DNA from 3 places in the Zoogloea sp. GDB6 genome. Region 2 is predicted to be linked to each of the others. Evidence: predicted binding sites of a transcription regulator. Region 2 holds the regulator's gene; each other region holds the start of a gene.

Region 1 (6,889 bases), 750 kb from region 2:
AGCTCCGTCCCGAGCAGGCGATGATTCTCGGGCGGGCCTTTTTGGCGGCGGCCCTGTGGTCGCCCTTCTTTGCGGCCACCGCGGTTGCGCTGACCAATGCGCCGGGCGCCAATCCAATCCGGCTGGCCGGCATCGGCGCGGCGCTCGCTGCCGTGCTGCTGGTGCTGGCAGTGCGCGATATCGAAAAAAGAGCGCTGGGCAACAGCAGCGCGACCTTTGTCGGCTACCCCATGCATCTGCGGGCGCTGCGTGTGCCGGCCTTGCTCTCCGTGCTGGTTGCGGCCGGGCATTGGCTGCTTCCGCAGTGGGCGGCGCTGTCCATCGTCAGCCTGTCTGCGCTGGCGATCGTCTGCGCGGTGACCTCCGTTGAGCGGGGCCCCAGGGCCGCCGCACGGTCGATCTACCGCCATGCCAGGGATCGCCTGCCCGGCATGTCCGGCGAGCTCATCCTGTTTCTGGCGGCCGGGGTCTTTGCCAGCGGCTTGCAGTCGCTGATCAGCCTCGGCGGCGTGTGGATGCCTTTCAGTGCATTCGGCACCTTCGAGGCGGCGATCATCCTCGCCTTGATGATCCTGCTGTCCATTCTCGGTATCCACGTGGTGATCTCGATCACCATCATGGCGTCCTGGCTGGCGCCGCTTCACCCGGAACCCGACCTGCTTGCCCTGGTCTTCGTCGAGTCGTGGGCCATTGGACTTGCCGCAGGGTCGATGTCCGGCATCCACATCGCCATCCAGGGGCGCTTCGGCGTCCCGGCCGGCACCTTGGCGCGCGGCAACATGCGCTATTGCCTGCAAGCCTACTGTCTCGCCGTCGTGTGGCTGGCGCTCGCTTCCAGATAAGAAAGACCCCCATCATGACCGCTCCCCCCGACCGTGAGCTCCGCCGGCCCATCTTGCTGCTCTCTGCGGCGGCTTTCGCCAGCGCTGTTTCCGCGCGCCTGTGCGACCCGATGTTGCCCGATCTGGCGCGGCAGTTCGCCGCCTCGCCGGCCGAGGTGGCCCACGTGGTGTCGGGCTTCGCGGTGGCCTACGGGCTGGTGCAGGCTTTCTTCGGGCCCCTGGGCGACCGCCTCGGCAAGTACCGTTTGATCGCGCTGACCACCCTGCTGTGCACCCTCGGTACCCTCGGCGCAGCGCTGGCCGCGTCCCTCGACCTGCTGATCCTGGCGCGCGTATTCACCGGGGTGGCTGCGGCGGGCATCATTCCGCTCTCGATGGCCTGGATTGGCGACAAGGTCTCCTATGCGGAGCGCCAGCACACCCTGGCCCGCTTCATCGGCGGACAGATCGCCGGAGTGATTGCCGGCCAGCTGATCGGCGGGGTGCTCACCGATACGGTGGGCTGGCGCTGGGCCTTCGGCTTCGTCTGTCTGCTCTATCTGGTGATTGGCCTGCGCGTCCTGACGGAGTCGCGGCGCAATCCGCTGACCTACCCGCAGCCTGGCGCCACGGGCGGGCAGGGCGGGTTGGTGGCCCAGATGGGGAGTTTGTTCGGCGTGCCGTGGGCACGGGTGATTCTGGCGGTGGTCTTCGTCGAGGGCATGCTCGTGTTCGGCGGCCTGGCCTTCGTGCCGCTCTACCTGCATGACCGCTTTGCGCTGAGCATGTCGCAGGCGGGCTTGCTTATGGGCATGTTCGGGTTGGGCGGGCTGTCCTACATCCTGTTTGCCCGGCGCCTGGTGAAGTGGCTGGGGGAATTGGGCCTGGCCATTGGCGGTGCGGCCCTGATCGCGCTGGCCTGGCTGCTGATCGCCAGCGGTCCGGCGTGGGGCTGGGCCGTGCCGGCCTGCGCGCTGCTGGGGTTGGGTTACTACATGTTCCACAACACCCTGCAGACCCACGCAACCCAGATGGCGCCGCAGGTGCGGGGCACCGCGGTGTCCCTGTTCGCATCCTGCTTCTTCCTCGGCCAGGCGCTCGGCGTCTCAGCAGGCGGGCTGCTCTACGAAACCCGCGGTGCGCTAATGGTCTTTGGCCTGGCGGCCAGCGTGATGGTGCCGCTGGGGGCCGTCTTCGCCGTGCTGCTCCGGCGGCACCACCGGCGCACGGCTTGATTGCCCCGCGGCTGATGGCCACAAAAAAGCCGGCCCCGAAGGGCCGGCCGTCACGAGCAGGGGGGCTGCCGTGAGGTGATCAGTGGATCAGAAGCCGCCGCCGAAGCCTTCCGGATGGTGGCCGGGAGGTACGGCCGCCTTGTCGTCCGGCAGTTCGGCGACGATGGCGTCGGTGGTGAGGATCAGCGCCGCCACGGACGCGGCGTTCTGCAGCGCAGAGCGGGTCACCTTGGCCGGATCGAGCACGCCTTGCTCGACCAGGTCGCCGTAGGTGCCGTTGCCGGCGTTGTAGCCGAAGTTGCCGTCGCCCTCGATGACCTTGTTGACCACCACCGAAGCTTCGTCGCCGGCGTTGGCAACGATCTGGCGCAGGGGTTCCTCGACGGCGCGCAGCACGATCTTGATGCCCGCATCCTGGTCGTGGTTGTCGCCCTTGAGTTCGGAGATGGCCTTGCGGGCGCGCAGAAGCGCAACGCCGCCGCCGGGCACCACGCCTTCTTCCACTGCCGCACGGGTGGCGTGCAGCGCGTCTTCCACGCGGGCCTTCTTTTCCTTCAGCTCGACTTCAGTGGCCGCGCCGACCTTGATCACCGCCACGCCGCCGGCCAGCTTGGCCTTGCGCTCTTGCAGCTTCTCCTTGTCGTAGTCGGAGGTGGCTTCGGCGATCTGCGCGTCGATGATGCCCACGCGGGCCTTGATGGCGTCGGCGCTGCCGAGGCCGTCCACCACGGTGGTGTTTTCCTTGCCCACTTCGATGCGCTTGGCCTGGCCGAGGTCGTCCAGCGTGGCCTTGTCCAGCGTCAGGCCGACTTCCTCGGCGATCACGCGGCCGCCGGTCAGGATGGCGATGTCTTCGAGGATGGCCTTGCGGCGGTCGCCGAAGCCCGGCGCCTTGACGGCGACAACCTTCAGGATGCCGCGGATGGTGTTGACCACCAGCGTTGCCAGGGCTTCGCCTTCCACGTCCTCGGCGATGATCAGCAGCGGCCGGCCGGCCTTGGCTACTTGCTCCAGCACCGGCAGCAGGTCGCGGATGTTGGAGATCTTCTTGTCGAACAGCAGGATGAACGGCTCGTCCAGCGCGGCGATCTGCTTGTCCGGATTGTTGATGAAGTAGGGCGACAGGTAGCCGCGGTCGAACTGCAGGCCTTCCACCACGTCCAGCTCGTTGGCCAGGGACTTGCCGTCTTCCACGGTGATCACGCCGGACTTGCCGACGCGGTCGATGGCGTCGGCGATGATCTGGCCGATGTCGGCGTCGGAGTTGGCGGAGATGGCGCCGACCTGGGCGATTTCCTTGCTGGTGGTGGTCGGGCGGGCGATGTTCTTGATCTCTTCGACGATGGCGACGACGGCCTTGTCGATGCCGCGCTTGAGGTCGGTGGGGTTGTAGCCGGCGGCCACGTATTTGAAGCCTTCACGTACGATGGCCTGGGCCAGCACGGTGGCGGTGGTGGTGCCGTCGCCGGCGTTGTCGGAGGTCTTGGACGCGACTTCCTTCACCAGCTGGGCGCCGATGTTCTCGTACTTGTCCTTCAGCTCGATTTCCTTGGCGACGGACACGCCGTCCTTGGTCACGGTCGGGGCACCGAAGGCGCGCTCCAGGACCACATTGCGGCCCTTGGGGCCGAGGGTGACCTTGACCGCATCGGCCAGGATGTTGACGCCGACGACGATGCGGGCACGGGCGTCGTCGCCGAAGAGGACTTTCTTGGATGCCATGAGTGGAGAGCTCCTGATTCTTGATGTCTTGTGGTGTTGTCGGGTGCGAGGCTGAAGAATCAGCCTTCGATGATCGCGATGACGTCTTCCTCGCGCAGCACGAGGGCGTCGCTGCCGTCGATCTTGACGGCCTGGCCGGCATATTTGCCGAACAGCACGCGGTCGCCGACCTTGACGGCCAGCGGACGCAGCTCGCCGCTGTTAAGCAGCTTGCCGTTGCCGACAGCCAGCACTTCACCCTGATCGGGCTTTTCACCGGCGCTATCGGGGATGACGATGCCGCTGGCGGTGGTGCGCTCCGGATCGAGGCGCTTGACGATGACGCGGTCGTAGAGCGGACGAATGGCCATTTTTCTGAGTTCTCCGTTGCGTGATTTGAACAATCCGGCCGGCCTGCGATGGCAGGGCTGCGGCCTTGGATTGCCTATCGCAAGGGCAATGCCAGCACTCGACGCCTTTGATTGCTAACAAAAATCTCCCGGAGGCTACATTCAGGGCTGTTGAAATTCCAGCAACAATGCTCCCAGAGTGCCCCGATGGCAGCACTTTTGCGCCTTCATGAACAAGCATGAATTCAAAATATTCAATAGCTTAGCTGTGCGGCTGGAATAGCGCTTATGCCCTGTCCGGCTGCAATGCATATCGAAAGAATTTGGTTTGGTGCGCTGCGGGGCCACGACACACTCACGTCATTCGTGCTGCGGCACGCTTTGAAGGAGTCGCCGATATGCAGGCAGTGATCGTGGGAGCGGACCGCATCGAAGGTATCCGCAGTGAAATCCTGCGGGTGGCCGACCAGTTCGGCATCAAGCAGATCGACCATTGGACCGGCCGCAAGGCTTCCGAGAACCGGCGCCAGCTGTCGCGCCGTACCGGGCTGGTGGTTTTCATGTGCGACCGCGCCAATCACATGCTGATGCGCAATGTGCGCAAGCAGGCTGAAGACCTGGGCATTCCCATGGTGTTCTGCCGGCACTCGGCCACCGAAGTGCGCGAAAGGCTCGACGACCTGAGCTGTGCTCGTTGCACGCATCGCAAACAGTAAGCAAATGCCCGCCGGGCGTGGAAAGCTATCCACAGTGGCGCTGTAAAGCTCAGCAGGATTACTTGGTTCGGGGGCGGGCGGGGCGGCGCTAGAGTCGCCCCATCGCTTCATTTTGCATACAGCCATGTCCCGAACCAGCGAGCCTTTGCCAGCCTCACCGGCCATCGAATTGCGCGGCGTCTCCCGCCGCTTCACCGATCCGGGCGGGCAGAGCGTCGGCGTCCAGCCGACCAGTCTGGCGGTGCCCGCCGGCGAGATCCACGGCATCATCGGCTTCTCGGGCGCCGGCAAGTCCACGCTGCTGCGCCTGGTCAATCTGCTCGAACGGCCCGATGCCGGCGAGGTGATCGTGCACGGCCAGGACCTCACCCGCCTGTCCGCGCCGGCGTTGCGCCAAGCGCGCCACCGCATCGGCATGATCTTCCAGCACTTCAACCTGCTGCATAACCTCACGGTGGCCGAGAACGTCGCACTGCCGATGCGCCTGTCCGGCGAGCCGGCGGCGCGCATCCGCGAACGCGTGGCGGCCTGCCTCGACTTCGTCGGCCTCGCCGCCAAGGCCGACGTGCATCCAGGCCGCCTCTCGGGGGGACAGAAACAGCGCGTCGCAATCGCCCGCGCGCTGGCGCCCGAGCCCCACGTGCTGCTCGCCGATGAGCCGACCTCCGCCCTCGACCCACGCACCACGCTGGACTTGCTCGGCGTGCTGGCCGACGCCAATCGGCGCTTCGGCGTGACGATCCTGCTGGTCAGCCACGAGATGGAAGTCATCCGCCGCCTGTGTCACCGGGTTTCGGTGATGGAAGGCGGCCAGATCGTCGAACAGCTCGACATCGCCGACGGACGCATCCCGGAAGGCTCGCGCCTGGGCGGCTGGCTGGCGGAGTTCGGCGGTGCGGCGGGTGGTGCTTCGTCCGCGCCGATTGAGCCCGCGCCCCATCACCTCGCCCAGGAGAGCGCCCATGCTTGAGACCCTCGAAGAACTGCTGCCGGAGATCCTCAAGGCCACCGGCGAAACCCTGCTGATGATGGGCATCTGCCTGTCGGCGGCCCTCGTGCTGGGCGGCGCCCTCGGGCTGCTGGTCTTCCTCACCAGCCGGGGCCAGGCGCTGGAGCGCTATCGGGCCTTCAACCTGCTGGCCAACGGCGTCATCAACGTCGTGCGTTCCTTCCCCTTCATCATCCTGCTGGTGGCGATCTCGCCCTTCACGCGGGTCGTCGCGGGCACCTCCATCGGGCCGCTGGCCGCCAGCGTGCCGCTGTCCATAGCCGCGATCTTCTATTTCGCGCGCCTCATCGAGCAGACCCTGCGTGATGTGCCGCGGGGCGTCATCGAAGCGGCCGAAGCGATGGGCGCCTCGCCGCTGCAGATCGTGCGCCACGTGCTGCTGGTGGAAGCCCGTTCCGGCCTGGTGCTGGCCGTCACCGTGCTCGCGGTGAGCTTCCTGTCCTACTCGGCGGTGGCCGGCGTGGTGGGCGGCGGCGGTATCGGCGACCTGGCCATCCGCTACGGCTACTACCGCTTCCAGACCGACGTGATGCTGATCACCATCGTCCTGCTCGTGGTCCTCGTGCAGAGCATCCAGTTTCTCGGCCAGTGGCTGGCCCGGCGCGTGGACAAGCGCTGACCCCTCAAGAATTCGATCCAGACAAAACAGGAGAACACAGCATGAATACCTCTCGACGTCAGTTCGGCCTGCGGGCGCTGCACATTGCCGCCGTCCTCGGCGTGGCCGCCAGCCTGGGCCTCGGCCACAGCGCGGCTTACGCCCAGGAAAAGAAGACCCTGACCCTCGGCGCCACCGCCGGCTCCAACTTCGACCAGCTCAAACTCGGCATCAAGCCCGTGCTCGAAAAGAAGGGCTACACCGTCAAGCTCGTCGAATTCAACGACTACGTGCAGCCCAACCTCGCACTGGCCCAGGGCTCCCTCGACGCCAACCTGTTCCAGCACATCATCTACCTCAAGAAATTCTCGGCGGACAAAGGCCTCAACCTGACGGACATCACCAAGGCCCCCATCGCGCCCCTCGGGCTGTACTCCAAGAAGCGCAAGAGCCTGGCCG
Region 2 (6,889 bases):
TGATGCTGCGCCCATGGCACGGGCACGCTCCGTCTGGCGGGCCAGTTGGTCCCGGTCCGGGCTTGCTTCGTCGAGCCAGTGGCCCAACTGGCGGAGGCTCAGCTTCATCAAGGCTTCGATCCAGTCCTCTCGCTCGTTCAGGCAGGGAATGTAGCTGAAGCGCTGGCCGCCGGCGTGGAGGAAGGCCTCCCGGCATTCCATGTTGATCTCTTCGAGTGTCTCGAGGCAGTCGGATACGAAACCGGGGCACATGACATCCACCGATGCGGCGGCCTTGCTGCGTGCCAGCTGCTCCAGCGTCGGCTGTGTGTAGGGTGTGAGCCACTCGGCTTTGCCGAAGCGCGACTGGAAACTGACGATGACGCGCTCCTCGGGCAACTGCAGGGCCTCGCGCAGCAGGCGGGCGGTTTTGTGGCATTCGCAGTGGTACGGATCGCCCAGATCCAGGCTGCGGCGCGGAATGCCGTGGAAGCTGAGCACGAGCTTGTCGGCCTGCCCCTCTTTTTTCCAGTGGTCGCGCACCGACTGGGCCAGGGCGGCGATGTAGCCCGGATCGTCGCCGAAGCTGCGTACGTAGCGGATTTCGGGAAGGTTGCGCCAATGGCGCAGGCAGTCGGCCACGTCGTCGATGACCGTTGCGGTCGTGCTGGCGGCGAACTGGGGGTAGAGCGGGACCACGAGGATGCGGTTGCAGCCGGCGCTGCGCAGTGCATCGAGCTGCTTGCGGATGGACGGCTGGCCGTAACGCATGGCCCAGCTCACCTGCAGGTTCGGCTGACCCGCGTGGGTCAGGAAGCCGGCCAGCAGCTTTGCCTGTTTTTCGGTATGGACCTTGAGCGGCGAGCCTTCATCGGTCCACACGCTGGCGTACTTGGCGGCGGACTTGGCGGGCCGGGTGCGTAGGATGATGCCGTTGAGGATCGGCCACCAGATGAGGCGCGGAATCTCGACGACCCGTGGGTCGGACAGGAACTGCTTCAGATAGGGGCGAAGCGCATCGGCGCTTGCCGCGGCCGGTGTGCCAAGATTGACCAGCAGGATGCCGATGCGGGGTGTCTGGCCATGGGTATGGGCTGGCTCCTGCCAGTAGCGGGACATGGCGGCTTTCGTCAGTTGTGGCCCGAAAGGGCACTGGTTAGGAGGCGGGCGGTGACGTTGACGATCGGGATCACCCTCTCGTAAGCCATGCGGGTCGGGCCGATGACGCCTACGGAGCCGACCAGTTGGCCGTTTACTTCGTAAGGTGCGGTGATGACACTGCAGTCGTCGAGGGGGCTCAGCCCGCTCTCGCCGCCGATGAAGATCTGCACGCCCTGAGCGCGATTGGAGATGTCGAGGAGCTGCATGAGGCCGGTCTTCTGTTCGAACAGTTTGAAGAGCTCGCGCAGGCGGGCCATGTTGGAGGACAGGTCTTCCGCATCGAGCAGGTTGGTTTCGCCGGAGATCACGTAGGTGCTCTGGGTTTCTTCGAGGGCCTCGCTGCCGGCCTCGACGGCCGCGCTCATGAGGTCGGTCATGTCGGAGCGGAGTTGCTTGAGCTCGTCCTGGATGCGTGTGCGGATCTCGGGGAATGCCAGGCCGGCAAAGTGCTGGTTGAGGTAGTTGGCGGCGGTGACCAGTTCGGCCGGGCTGTATTGGCGCTTGGTAAACAGGATGCGGTTCTGCACGTCGCCGCCGGTGGTGACGAGGATCAGTAGGACGCGGGTTTCCGACAGGCTGACGAATTCGATCTGGCGGATCTTGATGGCGTCCTGTTTCGGAGAAATCACGACGCCAGCAAAGTGGGTGAGGCCGGACAGTAGCTGGGAGGCGGCGTTGATGACCCGCTGCGGCTCGCCGGGCTGGATCTGCCCCTTGATCTCCCGCATCTGGCCCAAGTCGATAGGCTGCACCGTGAGCAGGCTGTCGACGAAGAAACGATAGCCGCGCGCGGTGGGTACGCGGCCGGCCGAAGTGTGCGGGCTGGTGATGAAGCCGAGCTCTTCCAAGTCCGACATGACGTTACGCACCGTCGCGGGGGACAGCTTGAGGCCAGAATGGCGCGACAGGGCACGCGAGCCAACCGGTTGGCCTTCGGCGATGTAGTGCTCCACAAGGGTCTTGAGGAGGATTTGCGAACGTTGATCGAGGCTGGTCATGGCGGAAGACTCGGAGAGACGCTGGGATTCTAAGGAAGGGACGCGCTCATGAGAAGCATGAATGGTGCCGGTTGGCTCTGTTTTGTCTTGGTCGCCTGCGACGTCCATGAATAATGTGGTTTAATCGGCGCATGACCTGTGAGTTCAAGACGATTGCGCTGATCGGCAAGTATCAGAGCCCCGAAGTGGCTGAAGCGGTGCTTCGGCTGGCCAATCATTTGCGCGGCCTGGGGCTCCAGGTGCTGATCGAGCAGGGGACTGCCAGTTCCACCGGGCTGACGGCGGGTTTCTCCGTCGCCAGCTACGAGGAGATCGGTGTCCAGGCGGATCTCGCAGTCGTACTTGGGGGCGATGGCACGCTTCTCAATAGTGCATGCCGGCTGGCCGAGTATGAGGTGCCGCTGGTTGGCGTCAATCAAGGGCGGCTCGGCTTCCTGACCGACATATCCCGGGAGGTCGCGCTGGAAAAGATCAGCGAGGTGCTCGAGGGGCGGTATTCGGAAGAAAGCCGCGTGCTGCTCGACGCCGAAGTGCTCCGCAATGGAAAGCGCGTGTTTCATACGGTGGCGCTCAATGATGTGGTGGTCAACAAGGGCGATCTCGGGCGCATGATCGAGTTCGATCTGCGTATCGACGGAGAGTTCGTTTATACCCAGCGTTCGGACGGCATGATCATTTCGACGCCGACCGGCTCGACGGCTTACGCCCTGTCGGCCAATGGCCCGATCCTGCATCCGAGCGTAGACGGCATAGCACTGGTGCCGATGTGCCCCCATACGCTGACCGCGCGTCCCATCACGCTGCCGGATCGCTGCCGCATCGAGATCGTGCTGCTGCCACCACACGACTCCCGCGTGCATTTCGACGGGCAGACGCGGTACGACACGCGGGCGGGCGACACCCTGCAGATCACCCGTTCGCCCCACCGGGTTCGCCTGCTGCATCCGGTGGGCTACAGTTATTTCGCCATGCTGCGTGAAAAGCTGCACTGGAGCTCCGCACCCCGCCACGGCTGATCTGCTCAAATTCTTTCTCTGTCTTCATGCTGCGTCATCTTTCCATTCGCGACTTTGTGATCGTCGATCAACTCGAACTCGAGTTCGAGGCCGGTTTCGGTGCATTGACCGGCGAGACCGGTGCCGGCAAATCGATCTTGCTGGATGCCCTGGGGCTGGTGCTGGGCGGCAAGGCCGAGAGCGGAGTCGTCCGTGCGGGGCAGGCCAAGGCGGAGATCCTGGCGGAATTCGATCTCCCGGAAGATGGCGCGTTGCGGGACTGGCTGGTTGCTCAGGAACTTGATTCCGGTGACGGCTCGGTTTTGATGCGTCGGGTCATCGACAGCGGCGGACGTTCCAAAACATGGCTCAACGGTGTTCCCGTTGTGCTGGCCCAGATGCGAGCGGCCGGAGAGTGGCTGGCGGATATTCACGGCCAGCACGCCCACCATGCGCTGTTGCGCACGGATGCTCAACTGGAGCTGGTGGATGCCCATGGCGGCTTATCAGGGCTGGCGTCCGAGGTGGCCGACTTGTACCGCGCCTGGTCCGCCCTGCGGCGTGCGCGGGAGGTGGCAGAGCACGGGGCCTTGAGTACCGAGAGGGAGCGCGAACTGCTGGCCTGGCAGGTCAGTGAATTGCGTGAGCTGGCCTTTGATCCTCATGAGTGGGCGACGCTCAACCAGGAACAAACCCGCCTGGCTCATGCGGCAGGGTTGATTGCAGGCAGTGCGGAGGTGCTGGAAGGCTTGGCGGACGGCGACTATGCGCTGGTATCGCTACTCGATCACCTGCTCGCGCGAGTGGCAGATATGGCGCAGCACGACGGGCAGCTTGCCGACGTGCAGGAACTGTTGGGAAGCGCGAGCATCCAGCTCGATGAAGCCCTGCATGCGATGCGTCGCTATAGGGACCGGCTTGACGTGGATCCTGAGCGTCTGGCCGAGATCGATCAGCGCATCCAGGCGGTAACCGGTATGGCGCGCAAGCACAAGGTGGCGCCCGAGGCCTTGCCCGATCTGCAGGCCGATAGTGTGCTGCGCCTGGAGCGCCTTACGCGGGAGGCCGATCCGGAGGCGTTGGCCCGGGAGGAGTCGACGGCGAAAGTGCGCTTCATGGAGGCCGCCGGACGTTTGTCCGTGGCACGCCGGAGCGTGGCGGAGGCACTGTCGGCGGCCGTGACCGATGCAATGCAGTCGCTGGCGATGGCCGGCGCGTGCTTTGAAATTGCCGTCAGGCCAGTGGCGGAGGGCTGTGCCAGCGGGCTCGAGACCGTGGAGTTCCTGGTGACCGCCAATGCCAGCCAGCCCCTTCGTCCTCTCGCCAAGGTTGCGTCGGGCGGGGAGTTGTCGCGGATTGGTCTGGCGATTCAGGTCATTGCGAGCCGCAATGCGGCTACGCCGACGCTGATCTTCGACGAGGTCGATGTCGGTATCGGAGGGCGGGTGGCAGAGATCGTCGGACGCCTGCTCAAGCAGATCGGAAGCGATCGTCAGGTGCTGTGTGTGACCCACTTGCCCCAGGTGGCGGCTCAGGCTGACTGGCAGTGGACCATCTCGAAGGAAACCCGCGATGGCCAGACGCTTTCCCGTGTGAAGCGCCTGGCGCCTGCCGAGCGCGTTGAGGAGATTGCCCGCATGTTGGGTGGAGTACACATCACCGATACCACCCGCGACCATGCGGCGGAGATGTTGGGCCTGCAGCGCGCCAGCTGAGGGCTGCAATGTTCAGGTGCTGGTGATTGGGCCGCTGCCCGGGCGATTGGGGCAGGGGTCCTTCTTGCAGTCCGCGTACAGATAAAGTGCGTGTTCGCGAACGACGAAGCCACGCTCTTCTGCAATCCGGTTCTGCCTTTCCTCGATGGCCGGGTCGAAGAATTCTTCCACCTTGCCACACTGCAGGCATACCAGGTGGTCGTGGTGGTGCCCTTCATTGAGTTCGAAGACCGCCTTGCCGGACTCGAAGTAATGGCGTTCGAGAAGGCCGGCCTGTTCAAACTGGGTGAGCACGCGATAAACCGTGGCCAGTCCGATGTCCATGTCTTCGGCGATCAGCAGGCGATAGACATCTTCTGCTGTCAGATGGCGGTTTTCCACCTTCTGGAACAGATCGAGGATCTTGAGTCGCGGGAAGGTGGCCTTGAGGCCGATACTCTTTAGGTTCTGCGAATTACTGGACATGGGAGCCCCGAAAACTTGGATGCGGCGGTCGAAAGTCCGACCAGCCCCGTATGATATAGTTTCAGACCAACCTTGAGAATGCAGCCTTTCGGCCGATGCTCATTCCGCCTTCCAGAAACGCCATGCGCAAACTGTTCTCTTCTGTACTGCTGGTAGCTGCCCTTTCCGGTTGCACTGCCGTCGGCGACTTTTTCAAACCCTACAGAATCGATGTCCGGCAGGGCAATTTCGTGACCCAGGAAATGGTGTCTCAGCTCAAGTCCGGAATGACGCGGGATCAGGTGCGTTTCGTGCTTGGGACGCCGCTGGTGACCGATGTCTTTCATTCGGATCGCTGGGACTACATCTACCGTTTTCAGCCAGGCAAGGGCAGCCTGCAGGAGCGCCGCCTTACCGTGATTTTCGAGGACGGCAAGCTCGCGCGACTCGAAGGAGATGTCCGCGCAGGCGAGGCGCCTTCGCAACCCTGACGGGCGGGTCCGGCGGAACCTCTTAATATGTTTATTCCGGAATTTTCATGACTCAAGTTCGTATCGCGATTGCCGGTGCCTCCGGCCGAATGGGGCGGATGCTCATCGAGGCAACCCTGAAGGATCCGGAGACCGTGCTGGTCGCCGCCTTCGAGCGCTCGGAGAGTGCCTTCATCGGCAAGGATGCCGGCGATCTGGTCGGTGCTCCGTGCGGCGTGGCCATCACCAGCGATGTGGCCGTCGGGCTGGTGCAGGCGGATTGCCTGATCGACTTCACGCGGCCGGAAGGGACCTTGCATCATCTCCAGCTGGCGAAGGCAGCCGGCTGCGGCATTGTGATCGGCACGACGGGTTTCTCGGCTGAGGAAAAGGCCGTGATTGGCGCCGTAGCGCAAGACATCCCCGTAGTCTTTGCGCCGAACATGGCGGTCGGAGTGAACGCAGTCTTCAAGCTGCTGGACGTGGCCGCGCGGATTCTCAACGAAGGCTACGACGTGGAGATCATCGAGGCGCATCATCGCCTCAAGGTCGATGCACCGTCCGGCACCGCGTTGCGCATGGGGGAAGTGGTTGCGTCGGCGCTGGGGCGCGATCTCGAGTCGTGTGCTGTTTATGGCCGCGAAGGCGTGACCGGGGAGCGCGACGGGCAGACCATCGGCTTTGCGACCGTGCGGGGTGGGGACATCGTGGGTGACCATACCGTGCTGTTTGCGGGGATCGGTGAGCGCATCGAGATCACTCACAAATCGGGCAGCCGCATGCCCTACGCGCTGGGGAGTCTGCGCGCTGCGCGTTTCATCGCTGGGCGCAAGGCGGGGCTGTTCGACATGCAGGATGTGCTTGGCCTGAAGTAAATCGGCCAATCGCGGTTCAAGCCGCGGGACATCCTGCCGATATGGCAGGGTGTCCAACCGTGGTTGTGGAGGGGGTGCCCTCGCATCCATACGTTTGTCGTCGTGAGGCCGCCGTTTTGACCGATCCAGCGATCACCCCCTTTCTTGCCGATGCCGAACTTGGGCAGGCGCTGAGGGCCTTTGTGGCCGGAGGTGTTGCGGCGGGAGCGATCCAGCCGATGGGTGACGTTCTGTGTGCGCCGGCAGGGGAAA
Region 3 (6,889 bases), 2.7 Mb from region 2:
ATTGACGAAATAGAGGGGACGCCCCTTCGATTCGTTAAATATGCGCCCCAGATACTCTCCAAGCAACCCGACCGCAATGAGGTTGCTTCCGCCGAGCAGCAGCGTGACGACCATCAGGGAAGGATAGCCCTTGACCGACTCACCATACATCAGCGTTTTGTAAATCGTGTAGATTGCATACATGAACGCGAGACCAGCTACACAAATTCCCAAGTAAGTCGCAATCTTCAGCGGAGCAATCGTGAATGAGGTAATGCCCTCCAGCGCAAAATTCCAGAGCTTCCAGTAGTTCCACTTGGTCTCGCCGGCAAAGCGGGGATCCCGGTCATACTCGACGGCTATACTGGGATAACCGATCCACGCAAATAGCCCCTTCATGAAACGATGCTGTTCGTTCAACTGCCCGAGGGCGAGGACGGCACGTTGACTCAACAGCCGGAAGTCGCCTGTATCTTCTGGAATCTTGATACGGCTGACCGATTGCATGACTCGGTAGAAATAGTGAGCCGTGATCTTTTTGAACCAGGACTCGCCGTCCCGGACCTTGCGCTTGGCATATACATTGTCATAGCCGTGCTGCCATTTGGCCACCAAGGCGGGAATCAACTCGGGGGGGTCCTGCAGGTCGGCATCGATGATGATCACCGCGTCGCCTGCGGAATGCTCCAGACCGGCCGAGACAGCAATTTCCTTACCGAAATTACGACTCAGATCCACGATGGAGACACGCGGATCCACAGCCCGGATGGCATGCAACACAACCATCGTATTGTCACGACTCCCGTCATTGACATAAACGATTTCCGCCTCGCAACTCATCTGATCAAGCGTTTGGGCCAGTCGGCGATGGAACTCGCTCAGCACTTCCTGCTCGTTGTAAGCAGGCACCACGACCGACAAGCTGTAGCCCGCGCCGGGGATGGAGGTCTTTTTCGAGCTCATGGATTTACCCGAAACGTCCATAGTCTATTGCCGATGAAATTGAAAACAAGAATCAGGCCGCTGGCAACGGTCTGGGCAAGCAGATAATGGAGGCTCAGGCCCAATAGCAGCATCATGAACAGGTAGTTCAATCCAAAGCCTACACCGGCAAGCGTGAGAAAACGTGGCAATGTTTCGACATGGCGACGATCCGAGGAGAAGGTAATCGAATAATTGAGCGAATAGTTGATCAGCGCTCCCACCACCGCCCCGACGGCGGATGCCGCCAGAGGGCCACTGACACCACTGGAAGTCAAGCCATACAGTGTCATGAAGTGTCCCCCCGTACCGACCAGGCCGATCAGGCAGAAGGTACCGAACTGCGCAACCGCCATCTTCATTGCACTACGTCCATCAACCTGACCTGAGCCTCGGGCCGTACCTTCTTGCAGGCTTCAGCCTCCAGTAGGGCACCGACCAAGACAGCCACCACACCGGCTAGAGGTATGTGATGGCGACTGCCGCTCTCGAAGATACTATCAATCACAAAGAAGTACAGATAGATCAAGTTAAGCAGCGACAAACCGAGGGACAGGCGTTCTCCAGCGGGTCGGCGCAACATCAACACCAGCAGAGTCAACCACAGCAGCAACCAGTACAGGTTGGAGACGACCTTGTAACCAGCGTAGTGCAAGCCCTCGATCCCCAGAGCCCGCTTGAGACACCAGTAGGCGCCATAAGCATCGTCTCCCTGGAACAACGCCATCTTGGTCCCGGCCAGACGGGCGAAATCGCCCGGATTCTCTCTGATCCACTGCTTGCCCAGAGCGAACCCCAGCGCACTACGCTCAACCTCCGGGTAAACGAACAGATCCACCTCCCCCCTGTCGATATATCCCCCCGTGGCAAGGGGATTATTAGCCCGGTAGAAGACCTCGCCACCGTTAGTGGCGATGGGTACGAACTTATGCAGCACGGCGACATTACGCAAGCTCCAGGGAGCAATGGCCAAGGCCATACCCAGCGCGATCGACAGCAGCAACACGACCGCCGGCATCAGACGCGCCCGCTGGACCAGCAGATGGGCTGCATACGCTACGGGCAGAAGCATGAACGAGGGCTGGATCAACGACGCAGCCCCTAGTGCAATACCCGCAGCGATCCCCGCCAACGGGGCCGGACCTTGCTTGCGACTGGCCTTCAGGAACAGCACGCAGCTCACGGTCAAGAACAGCAACGCCGGAAGTTCCTTGGCTCCACCAGTAGTCGTCAAGATCAGATTGGGCCACAGGGCGATAACCGTAACGGCGATACGCGCCGTGAGGCCGCCTGCGAGCTGCAACGCAAGACTGCGCACCGCCAGGGCCGTGAGAATGAAGAACACGCAGTTGCTGATTACAAGAATCCAGCTGACCTTGCCCAGGACGGCCAAAAAACCAGCCAATATCATCGGGTAGCCAGGAGGCCAGTATGCGAGATCTCCACGCGGATCCTGGTAAGGTGCATCACGCAGGAAGAGATCGGCCAGCGACAGATACACGGCACCATCGGATTGAGGTGGCGCCATATAGATCACACTGAAGCCGATGCGTAACAGCAGGCCGATCACGAGCAAGGAGGCGAATTCCGCGTTGCGGAAAGGACGCTCCGCCAGACGGGCCAGACTCTGTAGCAAACCGGAAAAGGAACAGCCAGCCAGCCAGCGGGCTCCCGCCAGGGAAGCCAGAACCACCACCACGGCGACCACAGCCGCCTTAGCCTCGCCAAGTGCGCCTACCGCACCAAGGTAAACGATGCATCCCGGGGTCAGTACTGCCACGAGGCTCATTGCACGCTCCAGCGTCGTACCGGCAAGACGCGAGAGGGTGAAAAATAGACTCGAATTCATCAGGCGGCCTCCGGGGAGGACGCGCGACGACGCCCAACACTTGACAGAATGCACATAATCGCCAGCAGAGCGAAAGCCCCGAGAGCAATGCGCCTACCGGTCTCCTCCTCCGGCAAGCCTTTGAACACGATACGGATGCGGTGCGTCCCCGCGGGCACCGCCATCACAATCAACCCGCTATCCGTATCCAGAGCATGGAGCGCCGGCTGGTCGTCCAGAAAGGTTTCCCAGCCAGGGAAGTGAAACAGGGGTAGCAGGAGTTGGAAGGGCCTGGACGCCCGAACCTCCCACTCCCGTTCATGCACCGTGTCCCGGGTTTCCTTGCATTCCGCAGGAATCCCTGCACAGTAGCCGGTCAGGCCACCGTTACGTCGATAGATTTCGGCGCCCTTACCCTGGGTTTTCAACTCGAGTCCATATTGTTTGAAGTCCCCTTGGAGCAACTGGGGCCCCATAACGCTCGGACGCCCCTCCTTGAAGGCTTGGAAGGCGACCACGCCACACAGGGCTACCGAAAGGGCGATAGCAAGGACCACCGCGACTCGCAGTACGACACGCAGGCGCCCGTCAAAATCCAGGGTACTGGCAAGTCCCAAGGCAATGGCAGTGGCCAGGCCGGCCACGGACAGGAAGCGATAAGGCCATTGCAGGTTGTTCAACGTCCCGATGTGTTGGTAAAGAGGGTAGGCAAGCTCCGACGACATGGCCAGTGCCACAAAGGCAAACACCAGCACACCTCCCATGAAACGCCGCAAGTGCGGCGCAGTGGATCGGGATTTGGCAAGGGCGAACAGCGCCACGAGGGCGCACAGGAGAATCTGGCTTGCGTAGATCCACTGGATGGCAAACCAACGCATGCCATTTTCCCGGGCACTGAATGTAGGGAAGGCGAAACTGTTCTTCCAATTGAAGTACAGGGGGTCGCTAGAAGCATCAGCCAGCAGGCCCCGGGCTGCAATGGCAGGAATCAGATGAAAAGCCGCCATCCCGACACCACACAGCACCGGCAGGGCCCAGCAGGTCAGGAAGCCGGTCAGCCGTGCTGCCGGCTTGCCACCCTGCATATAGAGCACCGCAGGCGCGGCACAAAGCAGGGTCATGAAGGCCACCAAAGTATGAGAGAGGGTGATGGCCGCCGCACACAGGGCAAGCAGGATCAGGCGGGCCGGCGTATTGGCCGTATTCAGGGACAGCAAGAGGAAACAGACCGCGAAGCTCAGGGTGAAGTGCCAGGGAAAAGCCGCGTAATGAGTAAACAGGAACAGGGAAAAAGGCGTAGCGGCAACAAGTGCCCCAGTCGCCAGCCCCGCCCTCCTTGAAAAAAGCCGCCCGCAGACCAGATAAACCATCGACGCAGAAGCCCAGGTGGCACACAAGGCCAGCAGGCGAAGGGCTGCCCAGGTGTTCAAACCCAGCTTCATCAAAGCGGCAACGAGATACCAGTACAGAAGATAGGCGCCGTAATGGAGTTCGCCGAGGCCACCATTGGCGAGAAACATCCACCGGGGGTAAGGCTCACCTTTTTCCAGGCTCAGGAAAAACTGGTTGATCCACCGGAAATGAGTTTCCTGGTCAATATTGTAGAGAGTCCGATCAAGCAGAACCGGGACGGCCATCACCAGTACGGCAACACCTGCAAGCAGCAACAAATCTCGAAATACGGACAAAGAACCGGCGGGAGGTCGGGGTCGTTCGCAGTTCTGCATCGGATGAGAGCGCGACGGCGCTGTAAATGGTTTTGATACGTCGATCCGTGCGACGGAATGACGGGACGGCGCTATCGGCCAAGCGGCAACAGGCTGCCGGATTGTAACCGGAAGGCCGGGATCAATATCGTGAATTGTGCATAAACCGCTTGCATGCCATCGACCTTTCTCCGGCATTCTCTTGCCTCCCAAGCAGCCCGCGGGCACTCGCCCGTCACCACACCAGGCATGCCCCTGAAAATGACGGATTGACGAACGCCGCAAGAACGGCTCGCCCTGAAACCGATACAGAACCAGGCTGAAATACACGGAACCATTCACCCCCTTAGCACTCATAGAACGGGAGTGCTAATATTGCTGCGAAGGAGGTAGCCGTCGATGTCTCAAACCCTGTCGTTTCCCGTTCCGTCCGCGGTTGGCAGTCTGGATCAGTACATCCAGAGCGTGAATCGCATCCCGCTGCTGACTGAGAGGGAGGAGTCCGATCTCGCCCACAGCTTCCGGGAACATGAGGATCTGGAAGCGGCGCGCAAGCTGGTGCTATCCCACCTGCGCCTGGTGGTCGCCATTGCGCGCGGTTATCTCGGCTACGGCCTGCCCCACGCCGACCTGATCCAGGAAGGCAACGTGGGCCTGATGAAGGCGGTCAAGCGCTTCGATCCGGACCGCGGCGTGCGTCTGGTGTCCTTCGCGATTCACTGGATCAAGGCCGAAATCCACGAGTACATCGTCAAGAACTGGCGCCTGGTCAAGATCGCCACCACCAAGGCCCAGCGCAAACTGTTCTTCAACCTGCGCAGCCTGAAGAGCAGCAGCAACACACTGCAGGGTGAGGAGGTGCTGGCAGTCGCCGATCAACTGGGCGTCAAGCCGGAAGAAGTCCGCGAGATGGAAACGCGCCTGTCCGGCCAGGACGTGGCGCTGGAAAGCGGGCCGGACGACGAGGAAGAACGCTTTGCGCCGATCGCCTATCTGGCCGATCCGCACGCCGAACCCTCCGAGGTCCTCGCCCAGCGCCAGGCCTCGCGCCTGCAGGACGTGGGGCTCCACGAAGCACTAGCCAGCCTGGACGAACGCAGCCGGGCCATCGTGCAACGCCGCTGGCTGACCGAAGGCGATGCAGCCACGCTGCACGAGCTGGCCGCCGAGTACGGCGTGTCCGCCGAGCGCATCCGCCAGATCGAGGCCAAAGCCATGCAAAAGATGCGCAGCCACCTGATTGCGCTGGCCTGACGGCCCCGGCACACGCGTCTCCCTGCCAAGGGCAGCCTGCGGGCTGCCCTTTCTCTTTCTACTTGCCGGCCAGCAGACGCCTCAGGTCGGTAACGATCGGGGCCAGCTTCTCGCCGTGCTTGATGTACAAACGCAGCCGGCCCTGCGGATCGTAGACATAAGTACCGGTCGAGTGATCCACCGTGTAGCGCCCGCCCTGCACATCGCCCTGCTTCTGGTAGAACACCTTGAAATCCCGGGCCACAGCCTGTGTCGTGGCGATGTCGCCATACAGGCCGACAAAGCGGGGATCGAAGGCCGGCACGTACTGAGCCAAGAGTTCCTGCGTATCCCGCTCGGGGTCTATGGTCACGAACAGCACCTGCACCTTGTCCGCATCCGGCCCCAGTTCACGCATCACTTGCGCCATGTTGAGCAGGTTGGTCGGGCACACGTCCGGACACTGGGTATAGCCGAAGAACAAAGTCACCACCTTGCCCTTGTAGTCAGCCAACGTGCGCACCTGTCCGTGGTGATCCGTCAGACGGAACCCGTTCGCATAGTTCGCACCCGTGATGTCGGTGTTGGCAAAACTCTCCCGCGACCCGCCGCTGCCCTCCGGCGAACAGGCAGTGAGTGCACAAAGTACTGCCAAACCAGCAATGCTGCATCGCAACAAAGCAAACATTTAAAAAATCCTTATGGCTCAATTAACTGAGTTTTAAAAAGTGCACTGCAAAACGGGAAGGCGATGCTACACTGCCGCCAGAATTTGATCTGCGTCAAAAAGACGCAGACGGGCCTGGAGGAGACGCCATGGCTATAACAATGAAAGAGGCAGCGGGCGCGCGATCCTGGATCGCGCGCCCCAACTGCTCATTCACCCCCACACTGCGGCGCGGCGTGATCGCCCTGATCCTTGCCGCCAGCCTCATCGTCAGTACGGGCTTCCTGCTGGCCGGTGCGTGGCTGGTACTCCCCTTCGCCGGCCTCGAACTTCTCGTACTCTTCATCGCGCTGCGTGCAATCGATCGTCAGGCCGCCGACTACGAATCCATCCAGCTCGACGACGACAGCCTGATCGTCTCGACTCACCAGTCTTCCGTTTCGTTCCGCCAGCGCTTCCATGCCGGCTGGGCCCGCGTCTCGCTCGAAGCCGCCG

Evidence for each region. Region 2 encodes HrcA, which represses chaperone genes, less so after heat shock. Its sites were predicted from a motif close to TNTTAGCACTCNNNGNCNNNGAGTGCTAANA; they were not measured.
Region 1: a site for HrcA is predicted at 4,218-4,248, ahead of AC1PQG_RS11075 (co-chaperone GroES). Genes of this name have one in related genera too.
Region 3: a site for HrcA is predicted at 4,839-4,869, ahead of rpoH (RNA polymerase sigma factor RpoH). Genes of this name have one in related genera too.

The regions. Positions count from the first base shown of each region.
Region 1 covers NZ_CM161497.1:2,454,420-2,461,308, forward strand. Annotated here, with positions in the region: gene AC1PQG_RS11060 (hypothetical protein) at 1-842, shown strand, start outside; gene AC1PQG_RS11065 (MFS transporter) at 857-2,056, shown strand; gene groL (chaperonin GroEL) at 2,144-3,778, opposite strand; gene AC1PQG_RS11075 (co-chaperone GroES) at 3,838-4,128, opposite strand; gene AC1PQG_RS11080 (DUF2325 domain-containing protein) at 4,506-4,823, shown strand; gene AC1PQG_RS11085 (methionine ABC transporter ATP-binding protein) at 4,948-5,793, shown strand; gene AC1PQG_RS11090 (methionine ABC transporter permease) at 5,786-6,451, shown strand; gene AC1PQG_RS11095 (MetQ/NlpA family ABC transporter substrate-binding protein) at 6,493-6,889, shown strand, end outside.
Region 2 covers NZ_CM161497.1:1,703,185-1,710,073, forward strand. Annotated here, with positions in the region: gene hemH (ferrochelatase) at 1-1,098, opposite strand, end outside; gene hrcA (heat-inducible transcriptional repressor HrcA) at 1,110-2,138, opposite strand; gene AC1PQG_RS07745 (NAD kinase) at 2,270-3,154, shown strand; gene recN (DNA repair protein RecN) at 3,181-4,848, shown strand; gene fur (ferric iron uptake transcriptional regulator) at 4,861-5,313, opposite strand; gene AC1PQG_RS07760 (outer membrane protein assembly factor BamE) at 5,436-5,783, shown strand; gene dapB (4-hydroxy-tetrahydrodipicolinate reductase) at 5,831-6,637, shown strand; gene AC1PQG_RS07770 (response regulator) at 6,754-6,889, shown strand, end outside.
Region 3 covers NZ_CM161497.1:4,802,056-4,808,944, forward strand. Annotated here, with positions in the region: gene AC1PQG_RS21940 (glycosyltransferase family 2 protein) at 1-942, opposite strand, end outside; gene AC1PQG_RS21945 (GtrA family protein) at 939-1,322, opposite strand; gene AC1PQG_RS21950 (glycosyltransferase family 39 protein) at 1,319-2,809, opposite strand; gene AC1PQG_RS21955 (6-pyruvoyl-tetrahydropterin synthase-related protein) at 2,809-4,455, opposite strand; gene rpoH (RNA polymerase sigma factor RpoH) at 4,894-5,748, shown strand; gene AC1PQG_RS21965 (SCO family protein) at 5,807-6,415, opposite strand; gene AC1PQG_RS21970 (DUF2244 domain-containing protein) at 6,544-6,889, shown strand, end outside.